Regions from separate parts of the Stappia sp. G46H5W genome, predicted to be linked through region 1. Evidence: predicted binding sites of a transcription regulator. Region 1 holds the regulator's gene; each other region holds the start of a gene.
What was found. The regulator LexA, encoded in region 1, represses DNA repair genes until DNA is damaged. The targets are predictions, from matches to a motif close to TGTTCNNNNTGTGTTCNG.

Region 1 (3,274 bases):
CCTCCATCGCAACGCAGCGCGCCTTCCTGATGATCGTTCTGGTGTTTTCGGGGCGCATCTTCTCGCGGCGGGCCCTGACGCTGCGCAATGTCGCGATTGCCGTCCTGCTGATCCTTGCGATGCTGCCGGAAGCGCTGCTCGATCCCGGTTTCCAGATGTCCTTCGCCGCCGTGATTGCCCTGATCGCCGCCTATGAGGAAATAACCCGGCGGCGCGCAGCGCGCGAGCGCCAGGGGCCGATGGCGCCGCCGGGTCGTGGGGGGCTGCTGCAGGCCGCGACATCGGGCGCTGCGGGCTGGTTCTGGGGGCTTCTCTTGACCTCGCTGATCGCGGGCCTGGCGACAGGTGCCATCGGCGCCTATCACTTCCACCGAATCTCGCCGCTCGGTACGCTCGGCAATCTGCTGGCAATGCCGGTGGTGACACTCGTGGTCATGCCGTTCGCGGTGCTGGCGCTGGCCCTGCTGCCCTTCGGGCTGGAGGCCTTGCCGCTCGCGGCGATGGGCGCTGGCATCGATCTCGTGGTGGCGATGGCGAGTTGGGTCAGCAACCTGACGCCGGAGGACGGGGTGATCGGCGCGCCCTCGCTTGGCGGAACGCTACTGGTGGTGGCGGCAGGGCTTGTCGCCTGCCTCGCGCCGCGGGGATATCGCCCAGTCGCCCTGCTGCCGCTCGCCGCCTCCGTCCTGCTTTATGCCCTGCACCGGCAGCCGGACATGCTGATCTCGGCCACCGGCACGACCATTGCCGTGCGCGATGCGGTCGGGGCCTTGCGCGTTTCATCGCGCCCGAGCGGGTTCCTGCCGGAGGTCTGGTTGCGGGCGGAAGGCATCAGTGTGCAGCACCACGGGAACCGGCGTATCGCGGCCGGCGACCTTCGCTGCGACAAGCTGGCCTGTCTGGTGCGCGCGCATGGTCCGCCGGGGGCGGGTGCCGGGCACGGTGCCTCCGCAAATGCACCGCCGGGACTGGTGGCAGGGCCGGGACCGGAGCCCGTTGCAGCGGGGCAAGGCCCGCCTGCACTGCTGGTCTCGCTGGTGCGCGACAGCGCCGCCTTCGAAGAGGATTGCCGCAAGGCCGACATCATCGTCTCGGCGCTGATTGCCCCGCCCGATTGCCGGGCAAGGCAGGTGTTCGATGGGGCGCGACTTGCCCGGGACGGTGCTGTCGCGCTCTATTTCAGTGCGCCAGGCGCCTCGGCCGCATCTCGATCAACGCCCGCACTGCCGCCGTCGACCGCGCCGCCCTCATCGATGGCAGGTGGCACGCTCGCCGTCACAGTACGTCCGAGCTACGGGTCTCGCAGGCCCTGGACGCCGAGATAGCTTGCCGGCGAAAACCCGTCAGGCGTATGCCATAGCCGTCAGTAGCGGCGGAACAGCGAGACGAGCTTGCCCTGGATGCGCACGCGTCCTGGACCGAAGATGCGGGTTTCGTAGGCCGGGTTTGCGGCCTCCAGCGCAACGGACGCGCCCTTCTTGCGCAGGCGCTTCAACGTCGCTTCCTCGTCGTCGATCAGGGCGACGACGATGTCGCCGCTGTCGGCGCTGTCGGAACGGCGGATCACCACGGTGTCGCCGTCGAGAATGCCGGCCTCGATCATGGAATCGCCGCGGACTTCCAGTGCGTAGTGCTCGCCGTTGCCGAGCAGGTCGGCAGGCATGGCGATGGTGTGGCTGTGGGACTGGATCGCCTCGATCGGTACGCCGGCGGCGATGCGGCCCATGACCGGGATCTCGACGCTGTCATTGGCCGCGGGCGGTGGGGCAGGGGCCGTTTCCACCGGCGGCGTCTTGCCGAGAGATCCTTCGATGACGGAGGGCGAGAAGCCCAGGCCGCGCTGCGAGGCAAGGCCGAGCGCAACCGATTCCGGCAGCTTGACGATCTCCAGCGCCCGGGCGCGGTTCGGCAGGCGGCGAATGAACCCGCGCTCTTCCAGCGCGGTGATCAGCCGGTGGATGCCGGACTTGGACCGCAGATCGAGCGCGTCCTTCATCTCGTCGAACGAGGGAGGAACACCGGTTTCCTTCAGCCGTTCGTGGATGAACAGGAGCAATTCGTGCTGCTTGCGCGTCAACATGCGCTTGGGTCCCCCGCTCTGGCTCGCAAGGCCTGGCCGATATCGGCCGGCTGCTGCCGATCGCTGCCTGCGACTCAGGTTATGTACAAATCATGAACATAGTCTAACCGTTCCTGCCTTGTTCCACAATGCCCATAGGGAACGAAACGGGAAGCGGTAGGGCGCGGGGGCGGCTCAGCCCTGCGGCAGGCGCAGGACCGGCACCGGCGTGCCGGCGGGCAGGGGGGGCGCATGGGGCGGGCGCACCACCAGCGCATCGGCGCGGGTGAGCGTTGCCAGCATGGAGGAGTCCTGCCGCTCGAACGGGGCGACACGCTCCGTGCCGTCGTCCTGGCGCAGGATGCGCGCCCGCAGATAGTCCTCGCGCTGGTCGTTGTCGCCGATATCGGCGGTCAGCGGCAGCAGTTCGGCATCGCGCCGGCGCGGCGGGCGGCCAAGCAGGGCGTCGATCAGCGGACGCAGGAAAAGCACGCCGCAGACGAGGCTTGAGACCGGATTGCCCGGCAGGCCGAGTACGCGCATGCCCTCGATGCGGCCGGCCATCAGCGGCTTGCCCGGCCGCATGGCGATGCGCCAGAAGCCGAGTTCCATGCCGGAGGCGGCAAGCACTTCCTGCACCAGGTCGTGGTCGCCGACGGAGGCCCCGCCAAGCGTAACAAGGATTTCGGCCCCGGCGGCTCGCGCCTCGGCGATCTTCTCCGCGATATGCTCGCGCCGGTCGGAGGCGATGCCGAGCTGCAGCGGCTCGCCGCCGCAATCCTCGACCAGGGCGGCAATGCCGGCATGGTTGGAAGCGATGATCTGATCCGGCCCCGGCTGCTCGCCCGGCTCGACCAGTTCGTCGCCGGTGGCGAGGATCGCCACCTTCGGCCGACGGCGCAGCTCCAGCACGGGATGGTTCATGGCCGCCGCCAGCGCAAGGCGGCGATAGTCGAGCCGCGTTCCGGCGGTGAGCAGCACCTCGCCAACCTTGAAATCAAGCCCGGCGGGCCGCACGAACTTGCCCGACGGCGCGCTTTCCAGCGCGGTGACGCGCTCGCCGTCGCGTGTCGCGTTTTCCTGGATCAGGATTGTGTCGCTGCCTTCGGGAAGCGGAGCGCCGGTGAAGATGCGCACGGTCTCGCCCGCCCCGATGGCGCCGGTGAAGGCGCGGCCCGCGGGGGCTTCGCCGATCAGCTTGAGCACGGCCGGAAC
Region 2 (3,274 bases), on a different contig from region 1:
CGGGCTGGCGTATAATGCGCGGCAGGTAAGACGGCGTCAGTCGGCGGCGTACGGATCGTGAAGTCCGGCCAGGGGCAGGGGGCGTGCCGCCTCGTCCCGGTGCCCGCGCGGCTCGGTCGCCGGCGCGCCGGCCCGGTCCGTCCGGTCGGTGGTGCCGTCTAAAGCCTGCTCGCCGCGCGGCGGGGCGAGGTCGAGATCGCCGATGTTGCGGCCGCGCTTGCCGATCTTGTCGGTCGAAATGAGGATTTGCTCGATGTCGCGGCCGGCCTGGCCGAAATGCTGCTGCAGCTTGCGGACCCGCTCGTCCAGCCGGTCGACGTCGGCGACGAGATGGGCGACCTCGGCCTGGATCCGGTGTGCCTCCTCGCGCAGCCGCGCATCGCGCAGCACCGACTGCACCACCTGGATCGACAACAACAGCAGCGAAGGCGAGACGATGACCACCCGGACCCGGTGTGCCTTCTGGACGAGATCGGAAAAGTGCTCGTGGATCTCGGCGAAGATGCTTTCGGACGGCACGAACATGAAGGCCGTGTCCTGGGTCTCGCCAGGAATGAGATAGCGTTCGGCAATGTCCGTCAGGTGCTTGCCGATGTCGCGGCGAAACCGGGCGCGCGCCTGCTTCAGTGGTTCCGGCCCTTCCGCCTGCTTCAGCTCGTTATAGGCCTCCAGCGGAAACTTGGCGTCGACGACGAGGGGCGGGGCGCCGTTCGGCAAGTGGATCAGGCAGTCGGGCCGCACGCGCGTCGACAGGGTCGCCTGGAAGCTGAAGGCGCCCGGCGCCAGCGCGTCCTGGACGATCGCCTCCATCCGGCCCTGGCCGAAGGCGCCGCGCGCCTGCTTGTTGTCGAGGATAGACTGCAGCGCCCCGACCTGGCCGGACAGGTCGCGGATCGTTGCCTGCGCCCGGTCGATGACGGCCAGCCGCTCGTGCAGGTGGCGCAACCCGTCATGGGTCCGCCGGGTGGTCTCGGCCATCGACTGGCCGAGCTTGTGGCTCATGCCGTCGAGCCGCTCGTTGACGGCGCGCATCAGGTCGCCCTGCCGCGAGCCGAAGACCTCGGCCATGGTCTGCATCCGGCCGGTCATCTCGGACTGGACCTTGAGCAGGTCGGCGATCCGCGCCTCGAGCTCGCGCGCATGCTCGGCGGCCCGCCATTCGGCATCGCGCGCCCGGCCCGCCTGCCGCGATACCGAGACGAGCGTCAGCACCGCTGCGCCGAGCAGCAGCAAGGCGGCGCCGATCAGCGCCTCGCCGAGCGACACGGGCCGGCCGAGCAGGGTGAAGAGAATCGTCTCCATGGAAACAAAGATAGAACATTTGTCGCTGCCGCGAAACGGCGCAGGCGTGGGGGGCGGCAACCGGGCACAGCGAGCGGGCAGAGGAGCGCCGGGGGCGCGCATGACGCCGGCGGCTCTCTCGCAGGGGCCGTAAACCGCGGAAATCGTGCGTTCCGGGCGCATCCGCGCGTTGACGCGGGCGGCCTTCTCCCATATTTCAGCACCATGACGAAACGAGACATCATCATCCTGCCGGATCCCAAGCTGCGCCTGGTCAGCGAGCCGGTCGCCAGCGTCGACGACGCGGTGCGCCAGCTGGCCGACGACATGCTGGAAACCATGTACGACGCGCCGGGCATCGGGCTGGCCGCGATCCAGATCGGCGTGCCGACGCGCATGCTGGTGCTGGATGTGGCGCGCGAGGGCGAGACGCCCGCTCCGATGGTGGTGATCAACCCCGAGATCGTCTGGGAATCCGACGAGCGCTCCGTCTATCAGGAAGGCTGCCTGTCGATCCCGGAATATTACGAGGACGTGGAGCGGCCGCAGCGCATCGGCCTGCGCTTCCTCGACCGCGAGGGCGCGCAGCGCGAGATCGAGGCCGACGGCCTGCTCGCCACCTGCCTGCAGCACGAGATCGACCACCTGAACGGCGTGCTGTTCATCGACCACATTTCCAAGCTGAAGCGCGACCGCGTCGTGAAGAAGTTCCAGAAGCAGGCGCGGCTGACCGAAAAGGCCTGAGCCGCGCTGCAGCCTGAACCTGCGACCCGGGAGCCGGACGCATGGACATCGCCTTCTTCCTCAAGGTCTTCGCGGCGCTTTTCGCGATCATGAGCCCGGTCGCCAACCTGCCGGTGTTCCTGGCGCTGACCGGCGACCGTGATGCCGCCGGCAAGCGCGCCGTCGCCCTGACCGCAACGCTCGGCCTCGTTGCCGGCTCGCTCGTCGTCTTCTTCGGCGGCGAGGCGCTGCTGTCGCTGTTCGGCATCAGCATCGACGGCTTTCGCCTGGCCGGCGGGCTGCTGATCCTGCTGATCGCCCTGTCCATGCTGCATGGCGGCGAAAGCAGCGCGCAGGCCGGCACGGACGCAGAAAAGCAGCATCACCAGAGCGTCGACAATCCGGGCATCTACCCCTTGACCGTGCCGATGCTGCTGGGGCCCGGCTCGATCTCGACCATCGTCATCTTCCGCGAGCAGGCGAGCGGAGCGGGGCAGCAGGTCGCCCTGGTGGCGGCGCTCGCCGCCATGGTCGCCGTGCTCTCGGTCACCTTTCTCGCCGCGCCGCTGCTGGCGCGGGTTCTGGGTCGCACCGCGATCAGCATCATGAGCCGGCTGATGGGCATGATCCTGGCTGCCATCGCCATGGAGATGATGGTGACGAGCCTCAAGGCCCTGTTGCCCGGTCTTGCATGAAGCGCCTCGCATGAAGCGCCTCGCCTGATACGTTCAAAGCCCTGAAAGCCGAGCCCCGCTCGCCCGTTCGAAGGAGAAATCATGACCTTGCGCATCGTCTTCATGGGAACGCCGGAGTTTTCCGTTCCGACCTTGATGGAGATCGTCGGCCAGGGTCACGATGTCGTCGCCTGCTACACCCAGCCGCCGCGCAAGGCGGGCCGGGGCATGGAGGAGCGCAAGTCGGCGGTGCATCAGGCAGCGGAGACGCTGGGCATTCCTGTGCGCTGCCCGCAATCGCTGAAAAGCGAGGAGGAGCGCGCCGCCCTTGCCGAGCTCGCCCCCGATGCGGCCGTCGTCGTCGCCTACGGCCTGTTGCTGCCGCAGGCGGTGCTCGACATTCCGGTGCATGGCTGCCTCAACCTGCATGCCTCGCTGCTGCCGCGCTGGCGCGGTGCGGCCCCGATCAACCGCGCGATCATGGCCGGCGACGCGGAAACCGGCGTCGAGGTGATGCGCATGGAAGCCGGGCTCGACACCGGTCCGGTCTACATGGCCGAAAAGCTGGCGATCGGACAGGACATGACGGCCGGCGA
Region 3 (3,274 bases), on a different contig from region 1:
CGCCGCTGGCGCAACTGGTCGGTGTCATGCGCCGGCTTGCGGCCAACGACACCAGCGTCGAGGTGACCAGCGTCGGCCGCCGCGACGAGATCGGCGCCATGGCCGGGGCGGTGGAGATCTTCCGCGAGAACGCCATCGAGCGCATCGAGCTGGAGCGGAACCTGCAGCAGGAGCGCCTGCGCGAGCGCGACCGGCAGTCGGCCATCGAGACGATGATCGCCGGCTTCCGCGGCAGCGTCTCGTCGACCCTGTCGACGGCAGGGGCCAAGGCCGGCGACATGCGCTCCTCGGCCGAGACGCTGGAGGAAGGGGCGAGCAGCGCCGCGACCGACGCATCCGCCGCAAGCTACGCCACGCAGACGGCGTCCGGCAATATCCAGGTGGTCGCCGCGGCCGCTGAGGAGCTTTCCGCCTCAATCAGCGAGATTGCCGATCAGACGGCCAAGGCGAGCGGCCTGATGGCTTCGGCCGCCGAGCGCGCTCAGCTGACCAATGCCGAAGTCGCCTCCCTGTCGCAGGCGGCCGAGCAGATCGGCTCGGTGGTCAACCTGATCCGGGACATCGCCGAGCAGACCAATCTGCTGGCGCTGAATGCCACGATCGAGGCCGCGCGGGCCGGCGAGGCGGGCAAGGGCTTTGCGGTCGTTGCCAGCGAAGTGAAGAGCCTTGCCGGCCAGACCGCCAAGGCGACGGAGGATATCGCCGCACAGGTGACGGGCATCCAGGCCTCGACCCGAGGTGCGGTGGGCTCCATCGGCGAGATCGCCAGCGTCATGACGAATATCCGCGAGCTGACCACAACCATCGCCGGTGCGGTGGAGCAGCAGCGCGCGGCGACGCAGGAGATCGCCAACTCGGTGATTGCCGCCTCGGACGGCACCGACACGGTGGCGGACAACGTCACCTCGGTGACCTCCGCGATCGAGCGTACCGCCCATTTCGCCGGAAATGTCAGCGCGGTCTCCTCGAGCCTTGCGGAAGTGACACAGCAACTCGCGGGCGAGGTCGAGACGTTCCTGGCGGATATCTCGGTCGATCTCGCCGCGCGGCGTGCGCAGGTGCAGGGGCAAATGCGCGAGGCCGTCATCGTCACCGTCATGGGGCGCCGCTACCGGGCGCGGGTCGAGGAGGCGGACGTGCATGAAGCCGCCGTTTCCGCATCGGCCCGGCTGGAGCTCCGGCAGGCCGTCAAGCTGCAGCTCGCGGACGGGCAGGTGCTTGCGGCCATCGTCGCCGGGGGCGAGGGCGGGCGCTACACGCTGCGCTTCGATCAGCCCGCGCCGGCACTGGTGGCGCTCGTCGCGGCCTGATCGTTTCTCGAATAACAAAGGCGTCAAAAGCCAAGAGGGAGGGGCGCGAGCAATTGCGCCCCTCCAATTGACGGGACAAGCTGCTATATATGGTCCAAAGAGAGAACAGAATCGCGGGTGCCAACGGTCCGCGCGATGTCAGTTCCGTGACCCAGACCCGTCGAGACACTCTCCCGCATGGCCAATCATCCTGCCGATACCCGACAGTTCCCCCAAGGCTCCGCACCGGGGCAGGCGGAGCATGAGGCGCGGGGCAGCGACCTGGAGCGGGTGAGCGGCGGCAGCGGCATTGCCGCGCGTGCCCGCGCGGCGCTGGGGCCGCGTCCGCCCGAACCCGGCTCCTATCTCGATGGTCTCAACCCGGAGCAGCGCGAGGCGGTCGAGACGCTGGACGGTCCGGTCCTGGTGCTGGCGGGTGCCGGCACCGGCAAGACCCGCGTCCTGACGACGCGTATCGGCCATATCCTGGCAACGCGCCGGGCCTTCCCGAGCCAGATCCTGGCGGTGACCTTCACCAACAAGGCCGCTCGTGAAATGAAGGAGCGGATCGAGCGTCTGATCGGCGAGAGCGCGGAAGGCATGCCGTGGCTCGGCACGTTCCACTCGATCTGCGTCAAGATCCTGCGCCGGCATGCCGAACTGATCGGCCTGCAATCCGGCTTCTCGATCCTCGATACGGACGACCAGATCCGCCTGATCAAGCAGATCATCCAGGCGGAGGGGCTGGACGACAAGCGCTGGACGGCGCGCGCCTTCGCCAGCCAGTTGGACGGATGGAAGAACCGCGGCCTGACGCCCGACCAGGTCCCGGAGGGCGAGGCGCGCTCCTTCGGCAACGGCAAGGGCCGGGCGCTCTACGAGCAGTACCAGGAGCGGCTGTCGATCCTCAATGCCGCCGATTTCGGCGACCTGCTGCTGCATGTGATCACGCTGTTCCGCAACAATCCGGACGTGCTGGCCGAGTACCAGAACCGCTTCCGCTTCATGCTGGTGGACGAGTATCAGGACACCAACATCGCGCAGTATCTGTTCCTGCGGCTGCTGGCGCAGGGCAACCGCAACATTTGCTGCGTCGGCGACGACGACCAGTCGATCTACGGCTGGCGCGGCGCCGAGGTCGACAACATCCTGCGCTTCGACCACGACTTTCCCGGCGCCAAGGTGATCCGGCTGGAGCGCAACTACCGCTCCACCAGCCATATCCTCGCCGCAGCCTCGCATCTGATCGCACATAACGAGGGGCGCCTGGGCAAGACGCTGTTCACCGACGTCGTGGACCCGGAAGGCGAGGAAGTGCGCGTCAGCGTCGCCGCCGCCTGGGACTCCGAGGAAGAGGCCCGCGCCATCGGCGACGAGATCGAGGCGCTGCAGTCCAAGGGGCACAGCCTCGACAGCATGGCGATCCTGGTGCGCGCGTCCTTCCAGATGCGCGAGTTCGAGGACCGGTTCGTCACGCTCGGCGTCAACTACCGGGTGGTCGGCGGCCCGCGCTTCTATGAGCGCATGGAGATCCGCGATGCGATGGCCTATTTCCGCTGCGTGGTGCAGCCGGCCGACGACCTCGCCTTCGAGCGGATCGTCAACACGCCCAAGCGCGGCCTCGGCGAGGCCAGCCTGAAGCTGGTGCATGCCTATGCGCGGGCGAACCGCATCCCGCTCATGCAGGCGGCCTCCGACCTGTGCCAGACCGAGGAACTGAAGCCCAAGGCGCGCACGACGCTGCGCATGCTGCTGGCCGATTTCGACCGCTGGCGCGACCTGGTGCCGGCCATGTCGCATACGGAGCTGGCCGAGATCATTCTCGACGAGAGCGGCTATACCGAGATGTGGCGCAACGACCGCTCGGCGGAGGCGCCGGGCCGGCTCGACAACCTGAAGGAACTCGTCCGCTCGATGGACGAGTTCGAATCGCTCGCCGGCTTCCTGGAGCACGTCGCGCTGGTCATGGACCGGGACGCGGACGG

Region 2: the regulator LexA is predicted to act here: its motif matches at 1,303-1,320, upstream of ACVJ6E_RS21360 (DNA recombination protein RmuC).
Region 3: the regulator LexA is predicted to act here: its motif matches at 1,401-1,418, upstream of ACVJ6E_RS11635 (UvrD-helicase domain-containing protein).

The regions. Positions count from the first base shown of each region.
Region 1 is NZ_JBZFLL010000002.1:628,957-632,230, forward strand. Features, by position in the region: gene ACVJ6E_RS08580 (ComEC/Rec2 family competence protein) at 1-1,325, shown strand, start outside; gene lexA (transcriptional repressor LexA) at 1,364-2,080, opposite strand; gene ACVJ6E_RS08590 (molybdopterin molybdotransferase MoeA) at 2,255-3,274, opposite strand, start outside.
Region 2 is NZ_JBZFLL010000007.1:124,668-127,941, reverse strand. Features, by position in the region: gene ACVJ6E_RS21360 (DNA recombination protein RmuC) at 37-1,302, opposite strand; gene def (peptide deformylase) at 1,507-2,025, shown strand; gene ACVJ6E_RS21350 (MarC family protein) at 2,067-2,699, shown strand; gene fmt (methionyl-tRNA formyltransferase) at 2,787-3,274, shown strand, end outside.
Region 3 is NZ_JBZFLL010000003.1:302,832-306,105, reverse strand. Features, by position in the region: gene ACVJ6E_RS11640 (methyl-accepting chemotaxis protein) at 1-1,310, shown strand, start outside; gene ACVJ6E_RS11635 (UvrD-helicase domain-containing protein) at 1,488-3,274, shown strand, end outside.